One region of the Shinella yambaruensis genome, then DNA from elsewhere that is predicted to be linked to it. Evidence: riboswitches for the same ligand, from Rfam matches in the RefSeq annotation. Region 1 holds a riboswitch; the other holds the start of a gene.

Region 1 (4,702 bases):
AACGATATCGCTCGTGCATGTCCCGCGACCGGGCGGCTCCCGCATGTCCGCCAGCGGCGGCAGGCACCAGCCCGGCGTCCTGCCTTCCGGAACCGCCACCATGCTGAAGCTGCCGCGCGTGCACAGCCGCCGTTCGCCGCTGACGAGGCCTTCGGCGACCATCTCCACCTCCACCGTCATCGAGGTGCGGCCGACACGCGAGACGCGGGCCACAAGCTCGACCAGCTCACCGACGCGTGCGGGGGCCTGGAAATCGACGCGATCGACGGATGCCGTCACGAAGGGCACGCGCCCGTGGCGGGTCGCGGCGATGAAGGCGATGCGGTCCATCAGCGCCAGCCCGGCGCCGCCGAACAGCGTTCCGTGATGGTTGGTATCCCCCGGGAAGACAAGATCGACGAGACGGCTGGGCGATGCCGGGATTGCTCCCGGCATCGCAGTGTCTTCAAGCGCACGCTTCATTGCGCCGCCACCGCCGAGCCGTCTTCGCCCCGCAGGCGGCGCGCGGCCTCCACCATGTTGACGAGCGCCGGCCTGACCTCCTCCCACTTGCGCGTCTTGAGCCCGCAGTCGGGATTGATCCAGAGCTGGCGATCCTCGAGACGCCGCCGGGCAAGCGACAGGAGATCGGTCATCTCCTCCACGTCGGGCACGCGCGGCGAGTGGATGTCGTAGACGCCCGGGCCGATTTCGTTCGGATACTGGAAGTCCCTGAAGGCATCGAGCAGCTCCATCTTCGAACGCGAGGTCTCGATGGAGATGACGTCGGCATCCATGGCGGCGATCGCCGCGATGATGTCGTTGAACTCCGAATAGCACATGTGGGTGTGGATCTGGGTTTCGTCGGAGACCCCGGAGGAGCAAAGGCGGAAGGCCTCGACCGCCCAATCCAGATAGTGCTGCCAGTCCTTGTGGCGAAGCGGCAGGCCTTCCCGGAGAGCCGCCTCGTCGATCTGGATCATCTTCGCACCAGCCTTCTCCAAATCCACGACCTCATCGCGGATGGCGAGCGCGATCTGGCGGCACGTCACGCTCCGGGGGATATCATCCCGCACGAACGACCAGTTGAGGATGGTCACCGGCCCGGTCAGCATGCCCTTCACCGGCTTGCCGGTGAGCGACTGGGAATATTGCCACCAGCGCACGGTCATCGGGTTCGGCCGCGAGACGTCGCCGAAGATGATCGGCGGGCGCACGTAACGCGAACCGTAGCTTTGCACCCAGGCATGCTGCGTGAAGGCGAAGCCCGAAAGCTGCTCGCCGAAATACTGCACCATGTCGTTGCGTTCGAACTCGCCGTGAACAAGCACGTCGAGCCCGATCTCTTCCTGCCAGCGGATGGCCGCCGCCGTTTCCTGCTGGAGGAAGGCTTCGTAGTCCTTGTAACTGAGCGTGCCCCTGGCATGGGCGGAACGGGCCTTGCGGACGTCGCCGGTCTGCGGGAACGAGCCGATCGTCGTGGTCGGGAAGAGCGGCAGCTTGATCGTTTCCGCCTGGACCTGCCGGCGCGCCTCAAAGGCGTGCTTGCGGGCCTTCATGCCGGCGTCGATGCCGGCAATGCGCCCCTGCACGAGCGGGTCGGTCACTTTCGGCGAGGATGCACGGGCGGCGATAGCCTGCGAGGCGCTGTCGATGGCGTGCCGGACGGCATCCCTGCCCTGCGCAAGCCCCTTGCCGAGCGTCGAGAGCTCGCCGAGCTTCTGCGTGGCGAAGGACAGCCAGGACTTCAGGTCGGGGTCGAGTGCCGTTTCCAGTTCAAGGTCGATCGGGACATGGAGGAGCGAGCACGAGGCCGCGACCTCCACCAGTTCACCACCGCGCCCTTCCACGAGCGGGGCCAGCCGGTCGAGAATGGCGGCAAGGTCCGCCCGCCAGATGTTGCGCCCGTCAACGACGCCGAGCGACAGGACCTGCCCGGGGCGAACGGCGCTTGCGACCGCGTCGAGCTGTTCGGGCGCGCGGGCAAGATCGATGTGCAGGCCGGCCACCGGCAGCGCGGCCGCTGCATCGAGATTGTCCGCAAGCGCGCCGAAATAGGTCGTCAGCATGACCTTCAGGCCGGGCGCGGCCTTGGCCAGGGCCTCATAGGCCAGCTTGAAGGCATGGCGCTCGCCCTCCGTCAGATCGAGCGCCAGGATCGGCTCGTCAACCTGCACCCAGTCGGCGCCCGCAGCGCCCAGGCGGCGGAAGAGTTCTTCGTAGACCGGGAGCAGCCGCGTCAGGAGGTCGAGCGGCTTGAAGGTCGAAGGCCGCGCCTTGGCGAGCTTGAGGAACGTGACCGGGCCGAGCACCACCGGGCGCGTGTGGATGCCGAGGGCCTTGGCTTCCAGGAAGTGAGCGACGGGCTTCTGCGTGGTCAGCCTGAAGACCTGGTCTTCCGCGACTTCCGGAACCATGTAGTGGTAGTTGGTGTCGAACCACTTCGTCATTTCCAGCGCCGGAACCCCGTGGCCGTGACGGGCGTGGCCGCAATCCGCATGGCCGTCGCCCTGGCTGCCGCGCGCCATGGCGAAATAGAGGGACAGCGGCACCTCCCCGCCGTCCCACCCATAAACATGCGGAATGGCGCCGACCATGACGGCCGTGTCCAGAACGTGATCGTAGAAGGAGAAATCGTTGGAGGGGATCCGCGTGATCCCGTGTTCCTGCTGAAGCTTCCAGTGTTCGGCACGCAGTGTCTTCGCCGTTTCGATAAGTTCGGTGTCCGGGATCCTGCCGGACCAGAAGGCTTCGAGCGCAAACTTCAGCTCGCGGTGGCGGCCGATGCGCGGAAAGCCCAGAGAAGCGGTCGCAAGAGATTGATGTGACATTGTCATACCCCATTGGTTTCTGGGGGCATGGGTAAAGCGGACGCGTGCAGGCCCGCCGTCTTGTCGGGCAGGTGCAGCAACCACCGGGACACCCCGCCCGTGGACGTTATTTCGTCTTGGCAGGTCTCCTGGCTCACGGGTCATCGCCGCTGTCCGTCTTCCCAAGGCTCTCGCCTCAGTGACATTGCTGGACAGCGGCTCGCCGCTCACAGTTGCGGGGGCAGCCCCGGCATTGCCGAACGATCGGCGCACCGGATTCCCTCTTAGCCCTGAAGCGGACACACCGCCCCAGGGAACCACGACGCGACGACTTCACGCCATCACGGACGGATTGTCAATAGACATAAAGAAATCTTTATATCTTTATTTATCTGGCTGCGCCAAAATTCTCAGGGGCGGCTGATCTCGTCGAGATACCAGCCGATGTAGCGCAGCTCGTTGTGTTCCATCGGCGCGATAGGGCCGGGCACGAAATAGTGCGATTGCACCCCGCGCGCCGTATGCTCGATGATCGCCTTGTCCTCCGCCGTCGTGACCTTCCAGAGCCAAGTCAGCTTCGCGAGGTCGTAGTCCCTGCCTTCCTCCGCCTTGCCGTCGACGAGCCAGATCAGTTCCATCTCGCAGCTTTCCGCCGTCTTCGGAATGAAGCGGTAGATCATGCCATGGTCCGGATAGCAGACGAGGAAGGTCGTGCCGCCGAGATGGATGGAGGTGACGCCGCCGTCGAAACCGGTGAAGCGCCCCATCAGCGGCGCGACCGCCCTACCGTCCTCGCTGCCGCTCTCCACACCCTCATAGAGCGCGTAGCGGAAGGCGTGGATCGCCTCGCGGCCTTCGCGCGAGGTCTGCCAGTGATTGCCCGAGCCGACCTCGATGCCGAGAGCGCAGGTGCGCTGTTCCATCGCGGCATTCATCGCCTCGATCATGTGCAGCGGCTGCTCCAGCGCATGGGTCTGCGAATATTCGGGATGCGCGGGACCGCAATGATAGCATTCGACATAGTTTTCGACGGCGAGCTTCCAGTTGGCGGCAACCGGGTAGCTTTCGCGGTGGGCAACCTTGGCGCTTCCCCAGCCATACTGGCCACAGGTCGCATGCAGGAGGTGCTCGACCTCGGAAAACGCCAGCGGCACCTCGGCGAAGGAGATGAAGATCAGGCCTTCCACGACGCGGACATGCAGCGTCTTCAGCCCATGGTCCTCCCGCCTGAAATCCTTCGGCATCAGGCGCGCGGCGCGCAGGCTGCCATCATTGCCATAGGTCCAGGCGTGATAGGGACAGACGAAGACCCGCGCATTGCCCTTCGGCTTCGTGCAGACCTCCGCGCCGCGATGGCGGCAGACATTGAGCATGGCATGGATCGAGCCATCCGGCGCGCGGGTGACGATGACCTGCTCGGTATCGATGCGGAAGACCTCGAAGTCGTTCACGTCGGGGATGACGCTCTCGTGGGCGATGCAGTGCCAGTGGCGCCGGAAGATGCGCTCCATGTCGCGCCGGTAGATTTCCGGATCATGGTAGAATGGGCGGGCGAGACCATGGCCCGGCCGGTGCCCGGCAACAAGCCGGTCGATGAAATCAGCAGTTTTGTCGATTAAGGCTTCCGCGGTCGTTACCATGTTCGTTTCCCATAAATACCGGCTTTTGATCAGTATTCAGGGATGCGAGAACTAAAACAAGATCAACGGCTTGCCTCTATTAATCGATAAAATCGATCACAACGTCAGGCGCCGGAGACGGTTTCATGTCGCGATTGGAGATTCCGCGATCTTGCCGCACACGGTGCGCCTCCCTCGCGCATCCTCCGGCGGAAATGCCAAATCCGGCAATCGGATCATCGGGATGCGATAGATCGGCCGAAGGATGGATCGCCCGTTCCAGGCTGGCAGACG
Region 2 (5,575 bases), on a different replicon from region 1:
CCGTCTCGCCCACCGCCGCGCCCACCCCGAGCGCGGCGGCGAGCAGCACGAGCGCCGCGAAGGCGGCACCCGCACGAAGCAGGATGGGGCGATCGGCCGTCACTTTGCGAGGCCAGCCTTCTCGACGGCGTCGGCGAGCACCTCGATGCCTTCGATCGTGCGGATCGTCGGGTTCATCGCCTGGGCGTCCATGTCGACGACATGGCCGTTCTTGACGGCCGGCATGAGGCTGGCGACCGGATCCGACTTCAGGAACTGGTGCTTGACGGCGACATCGTCGGCCGGGAAGCGGCGGCGCTCCATCTTGCCGGCGACGATGATCGTCGGATCGGCCTTGGCGATGGTTTCCCAGCCGACCGTCGGCCATTCCTCGTCGCTCTCGATGACATTCCGGATGCCGAGCGCCGACAGGATGTAGCCCGGCGCGCCGTTGCGGCCGGCGACATAGGGGTCGATGTCGAGTTCGGCGCTGGAGAACCAGAAGACGGCGGAGAGCTTGCCGTCCGCCGAGGCGATCTTCTGGCGCGCCGCCGCCTCGCGGGCCTTGAGGTCGGCGATGACCTTCTCACCTTGTTCCTGAACATCGAAAATCTGCGCCAGCTCGCTGATTTCCTTGTAGATCAGGTCCATGGTGAAGACGGTCTTGCGCACGCCGTCGCCGCCGCCGGAATTGTCCTTGCCGACGCAATCGGCGGGCGAGGTATAGACCGGGATGTTCAGCTCCTCGAACTGTTCCGGCGTCGCGACGATGCCCTCCGGGCCGACATGCCACTGGAACTGCGCCGTCACGAGGTCCGGTTTCTTGGCAACGACGCTCTCGAAGCTCGGGTCGTTGTCGGCAAGGCGCTCGACCTTGGCGTTGACATCCTCGTAACCGGCCAGAACCGGACCGATCCAGACGGCCGTGCCGACCATGCGCTCGCCGACGCCGAGCAGGTAGAGGATTTCCGTCGTGCTTTGGCCGAGCGAGACGGCGCGCTCCGGCGCCTTTTCGAACGTCACGCTGCGGCCGCAGTTTTCCAGCGTCAGCGGATATTGCGTCGCGGCCGCCCGCACGGCGCCCGAGGACAGGACGAGCACGGCGGCGCCGGCCAGCGCGGAAATGAAGGTTGCGGCGCGTGCGGCCGCAGGCAGAGTGGTCATGGGTGTCTCCCGGATGAGTGAAAGCGTGCGGGCTCAGCCGACGCGCCGACAAAGGCGGGTCGATTGCGGTCGGGAGAAAACGAATGGGATTCCGCCGTCGCCGGCAGCCAGGGTCGTCATAGGGTCTCCTGTTCCGGGCATCCCCGCCCGTGACTTGGAAATTGGCTCGACGACGGCAGGTCTCCTGGCTCACGGATATCTGCTGCCTGTCTGCCTTCCCGCGGGGAAACCGCAGTGGCATGACGCGAAGACGCGTCCTAAGGACAGGCGGCAATCCGCCTACAGTTGCGGGGGCAGCCACGGAATGGGTCCCTGTTGGGCCGTCCGCACCGTGTTCCCTATTAATCCCCTGGGAGTCATCCTTCGGGGAACCGTCTCCCCATCCTTAGTCCGCCGTGCTCGGCAGCGTCAAGGCGCTCAGCTCTCGAAATCCCCGAAGACATCCTGGAGGCGGGTGAGCGTGTCGACGCGCTCGCTCACCTCGTCGCCCTTCAGGACGATGATGTTGCTGAGCATGAGGTCCATGACGGCGGTCATGGTGGCCGCGCCGTCCCAGAGCGGCCCGTGCGAACCGGGCACGATGAGGCAGATGTCGGAGACCTCCGGCCCCCAGGGGCAGAACTCGTCGGTAAGCAGAACGACCTTCACGCCGGCCCGCCGCGCCTCCAGCGCGAGCGGCCGCGCCTTGGCGGCAAAGCGGCGCACGTCATGCAGGAAGAGCAGCCGTCCCTCGACGGAGCCGTCAAGCAGTTCCGCATAGGTGCCGTTGAGGCCGTCGACGAACTGCACGCGCGGGCGCGTATAGGAAAGCTGGCTGGCGAAATACTGGGCGATGCCGCGCACGTTCTGATAGGCGGCGACATAGACTTCCGTTGCGCCGATCAGCGCGTCGATCGTCTGCTGCCATTCCGGCGCGCTGGTGATGGCGTAGATCTGGCCGAGATTGTCGATCTGCTGCTGGATGAGGCCGGCAAGAAGCTTTCCCTCCTTGCGGTCCTGCTCCAGCGAGGCGACCGGCCCCTTGACCTCCCAGGCCGGGTTGGAGCCGCCGCGGCGCAGTTCGCTCTTCAGTTCGTCGAGCCCGTCGAAGCCCATGCGGCGGAGATAGCGCCCGATGGTCATCGGCGAGACCTGGAGGCGCTGGGCGATGGAGCGCGCCGTCTCGAAGGGCAATTCGGCGATGTTGCGCTCGATATAGTGGGCGATCAGCCTGTCGGATTTGGAGCGCCGGAGGTCGTCGGACTGAACGAGCTTCAGAATGCGTTTCGACACGTCGCCCCCTTCTCCAAACTCCCGCCCGCCGAAAGACGGGCGGGGATCGCGCGCGTTCACTGCGCCGTCTTGATGCGCGTCCAGACGCGGTCGAGCTGGCGCAGCGCCGGGCCCAGGTCCTCGAAGATCTGGAGACGCGCCATCGTCTCGGCCGGCGGGTTGATTTCCTTGCTATTTTTGATCTTTTCCGGGGTCAATTCCCGCGCCGGCACGTTGGCCGTGCCATTGGTCTGCTGCGCGACGTTGAGCGCGGCGATTTCCGGGCGGGTGTAGAACTGCAGGAACTTGATGGCGTTCTCCTTGTTGGGAGCCGTCTTCAAGACGCAGACGTCCTCCTGGTACATGGTCGCGCCCTCCTCGGGGATCACATAGCCGAGGTCCTTCTCGTCGCCGAAGACGTCGACCATCGCGCCGACGAAGAAGTGGCCGGCCGCGACGTCGCCGGATTGCACCATCGGCCGCGTGTCATAGGTGAAGGCCGCGACATGGGGTTTCATGGCGATGATCGTCTCGGCGGCCTGCTGCAATTCCGCCGGATCGGTGGAGTTGATCTTGTGGCCGTTCAGCATGAGGCCGACCGCCAGCACCTCGCGCATGTCGTCGAGCAGGGTGAATTTCAGCCCCTTGGCCTTCACCGTCTCGATCAGGTCCTTCCAGCCCGTGACGTCCTTGCCGAGGATCGTGCGGTTATAGAAGATGCCGACCGAGCCCCAGGCATAGGGCAGGCAATATTCGCCCTTCGGGTCGCTTTTCGCGCGCAGGAAGGCGGGATCGATGTTCTTGAAGCCCTCGAACGTGTTGATGTCGGTCTTTTCCAGAAGCTCGAGCTTGGCCATGATGTCGTGCATGTGCACGGAGGGGAAGACGATATCGTAGCCCGTCGCGCCGCCCTGAATCTTCGCCAGCATTTCCTCGTTGGAGGAATAGGTCGAGAGGTTGACCTTGATCTGGGTCTCCTCCTCGAACTTCTTCAGAACCTCCGGATTGATGTATTCGCCCCAGTTGTAGATGTTGAGTTCGGCGGCGCTTGCCATGCCCGCCGTCGCCACGAGGGCGGCGAGCGAGAGGGCGGTGCGGCGCGTCCATGCCCCAAGGCCGGATGCGCCGGCGCGATAAGACTTCGTCATCGAATGATCTCCTCTGATGGTTTGGCCCGTCGTGGCCCCGGTGCTTTCCTTTGCACCGGATGTTCCCGTCCCGGCTTCTTTCGGCCGTTGACTTGGATGGCTAAATGGTATCCAACTATCGAAATCGCACAAGCGTTATTTTAATAACATTTTGGGGAACGACGATGCGAGATTCGATAGTCCGCCTGGAAAAGGCGGCGAAAGCCTTCGGCACGCCCGAAGGACAGACGGTGACGGCGCTCGACGCGATCGACCTTACCGTGCGCCGCAATGAATTCCTGACGCTGCTGGGCCCGTCCGGCTGCGGCAAGACCACCCTCCTCCAGGCGATCAGCGGCTTCGTGGAGCTCGATTCCGGCCGCATCCTGATCGACGGCGAGGACATGACGGACCGCCCGCCCTATCGCCGCCCGGTCAATACGGTGTTCCAGAACTACGCCCTCTTTCCCCATATGACCGTGGGCGAAAACACCGGCTATGCGCTGGAAGTGGCGGGGATCGCGCGGCCGGAGCGGGCCAAGCGCGTCGCCGAAGCGTTGCGCATGGTCGGCCTCGACGGCATGGAGGGCCGCAAGCCGCGCCAGCTTTCCGGCGGCCAGCAGCAGCGCGTGGCGCTCGCCCGGGCCATCATCGCCCGCCCGAAGCTGCTTTTGCTCGACGAACCGCTCTCCGCCCTCGACAAGAACCTGCGCCAGGCCATGCAGATCGAGCTGAAGACGCTCCAGCACGAGCTCGGCATCTCCTTCATCTTCGTCACGCACGACCAGCAGGAGGCGCTGACCATGTCGGACCGCGTCGCCGTCCTTTCGGGCGGCCGCATCCAGCAGCTCGATACGCCCCGCGCCATCTACGACCAGCCGAAGAACAGTTTCGTCGCCACCTTCGTCGGCGCGAGCAATCTCTTCGAGGGCCGGGCGGAGGGCGCGCGGCTCGTGACCGGCGACGGCCTGTCCATCGCCCATGCGAAACCCGGCGCAAGCGGCGCGGCGACCGCCCTCATCCGCCCCGAACAATTCTTCCTCGCGCAGCAGGGGGAAACCGCCCCGAGCCTCGACGTCGACCTCGAACAGATCGTCTTCGTCGGCTCGACCTTCGAGCTTTTCGGCCGCACGGCGACCGGCCGGCGCGTCATCGCGGAAATCCCGGCGGCGCGCCGCAGCCTCGTCGGCGAGATCGAGCAATCGCGCCGCGCCCGCCTTGCCTACGATCCCGCGGCGGTCCATCTCATCCCGGCGGAGGCCGCCTGACATGTCGTCGATCGCCTTTCGCCGCCGCGCCCAGCTCGGCCTGCTGCTCGGACCGGTCTCGCTGTTCCTCGCCGTCTTCTTCCTAGGCCCTCTCGCCATCATGATCGTGACGAGTTTTCTCGCCCCCGGCCTCTATGGCGGCGTGGAATGGACCTGGTATCCGCACAATTACGGCCGCATCCTCGGCTTTGCCGATCCGATGTTCGAGGATTTCGATCCGGTCTATATCGCCATCTTCCTGCGTTCGCTGAAGATCGCCGCGCTGACGGTGGTCGCCACCCTCCTCGTCTGCTACCCGGCCGCCTTCTGCATCAGCCGGCTTTCCGAGCGCTGGAAGAATTTCTGCCTGTTCCTCATCACCCTACCCTTCTTCACCAGCCTCATCGTGCGGCTGTTCATCTGGGTGCTGATCCTGCGCCAGACCGGCCTCGTCAATTCGGTCCTGCTGAACACCGGCGTCGTCGCCCGGCCGCTGGAGCTGATCTATACGGACGGGGCGATCGTGCTCGGCATGGTCTATGTCTTCATCCCCTTCATGTTCATGCCGGTCTATGCCAGCGTCGAAAAGCTCGACTGGACGCTGGTGCGCGCCTCGCTCGATCTCGGCGCGGGGCCGATCCGCACCTTCCTGCGCATCATCCTGCCGCTGACGGCACCCGGCATCGCCGGCGGGGCGGTGATCGTCTTCATCCCGGCGCTTGGCAATTTCGTCGTGCCGGCCATTCTGGGTGGGGCGAAGGTGATGATGCTCGGCAATCTCATCGAGCAGCAGTTCCTCGCCGCGCG

The links. Region 1 has a riboswitch for cobalamin ahead of metE (5-methyltetrahydropteroyltriglutamate--homocysteine S-methyltransferase). Riboswitches for the same ligand answer to the same signal wherever they lie in the genome.
Region 2: it holds a riboswitch for cobalamin, as region 1 does, so the genes downstream of both, WMC41_RS25285 (ABC transporter substrate-binding protein) here and metE (5-methyltetrahydropteroyltriglutamate--homocysteine S-methyltransferase) in region 1, are expected to answer to the same signal.

The regions. Positions count from the first base shown of each region.
Region 1 is NZ_CP150640.1:416,544-421,245, forward strand. Features, by position in the region: gene WMC41_RS27785 (acyl-CoA thioesterase) at 1-435, opposite strand, end outside; gene metE (5-methyltetrahydropteroyltriglutamate--homocysteine S-methyltransferase) at 459-2,810, opposite strand; cobalamin riboswitch at 2,912-3,126, opposite strand; gene WMC41_RS27795 (aromatic ring-hydroxylating oxygenase subunit alpha) at 3,200-4,429, opposite strand.
Region 2 is NZ_CP150639.1:620,534-626,108, reverse strand. Features, by position in the region: gene WMC41_RS25290 (FecCD family ABC transporter permease) at 1-103, opposite strand, end outside; gene WMC41_RS25285 (ABC transporter substrate-binding protein) at 100-1,143, opposite strand; cobalamin riboswitch at 1,301-1,534, opposite strand; gene WMC41_RS25280 (MurR/RpiR family transcriptional regulator) at 1,561-2,415, opposite strand; gene WMC41_RS25275 (polyamine ABC transporter substrate-binding protein) at 2,472-3,542, opposite strand; gene WMC41_RS25270 (ABC transporter ATP-binding protein) at 3,707-4,789, shown strand; gene WMC41_RS25265 (ABC transporter permease) at 4,791-5,575, shown strand, end outside.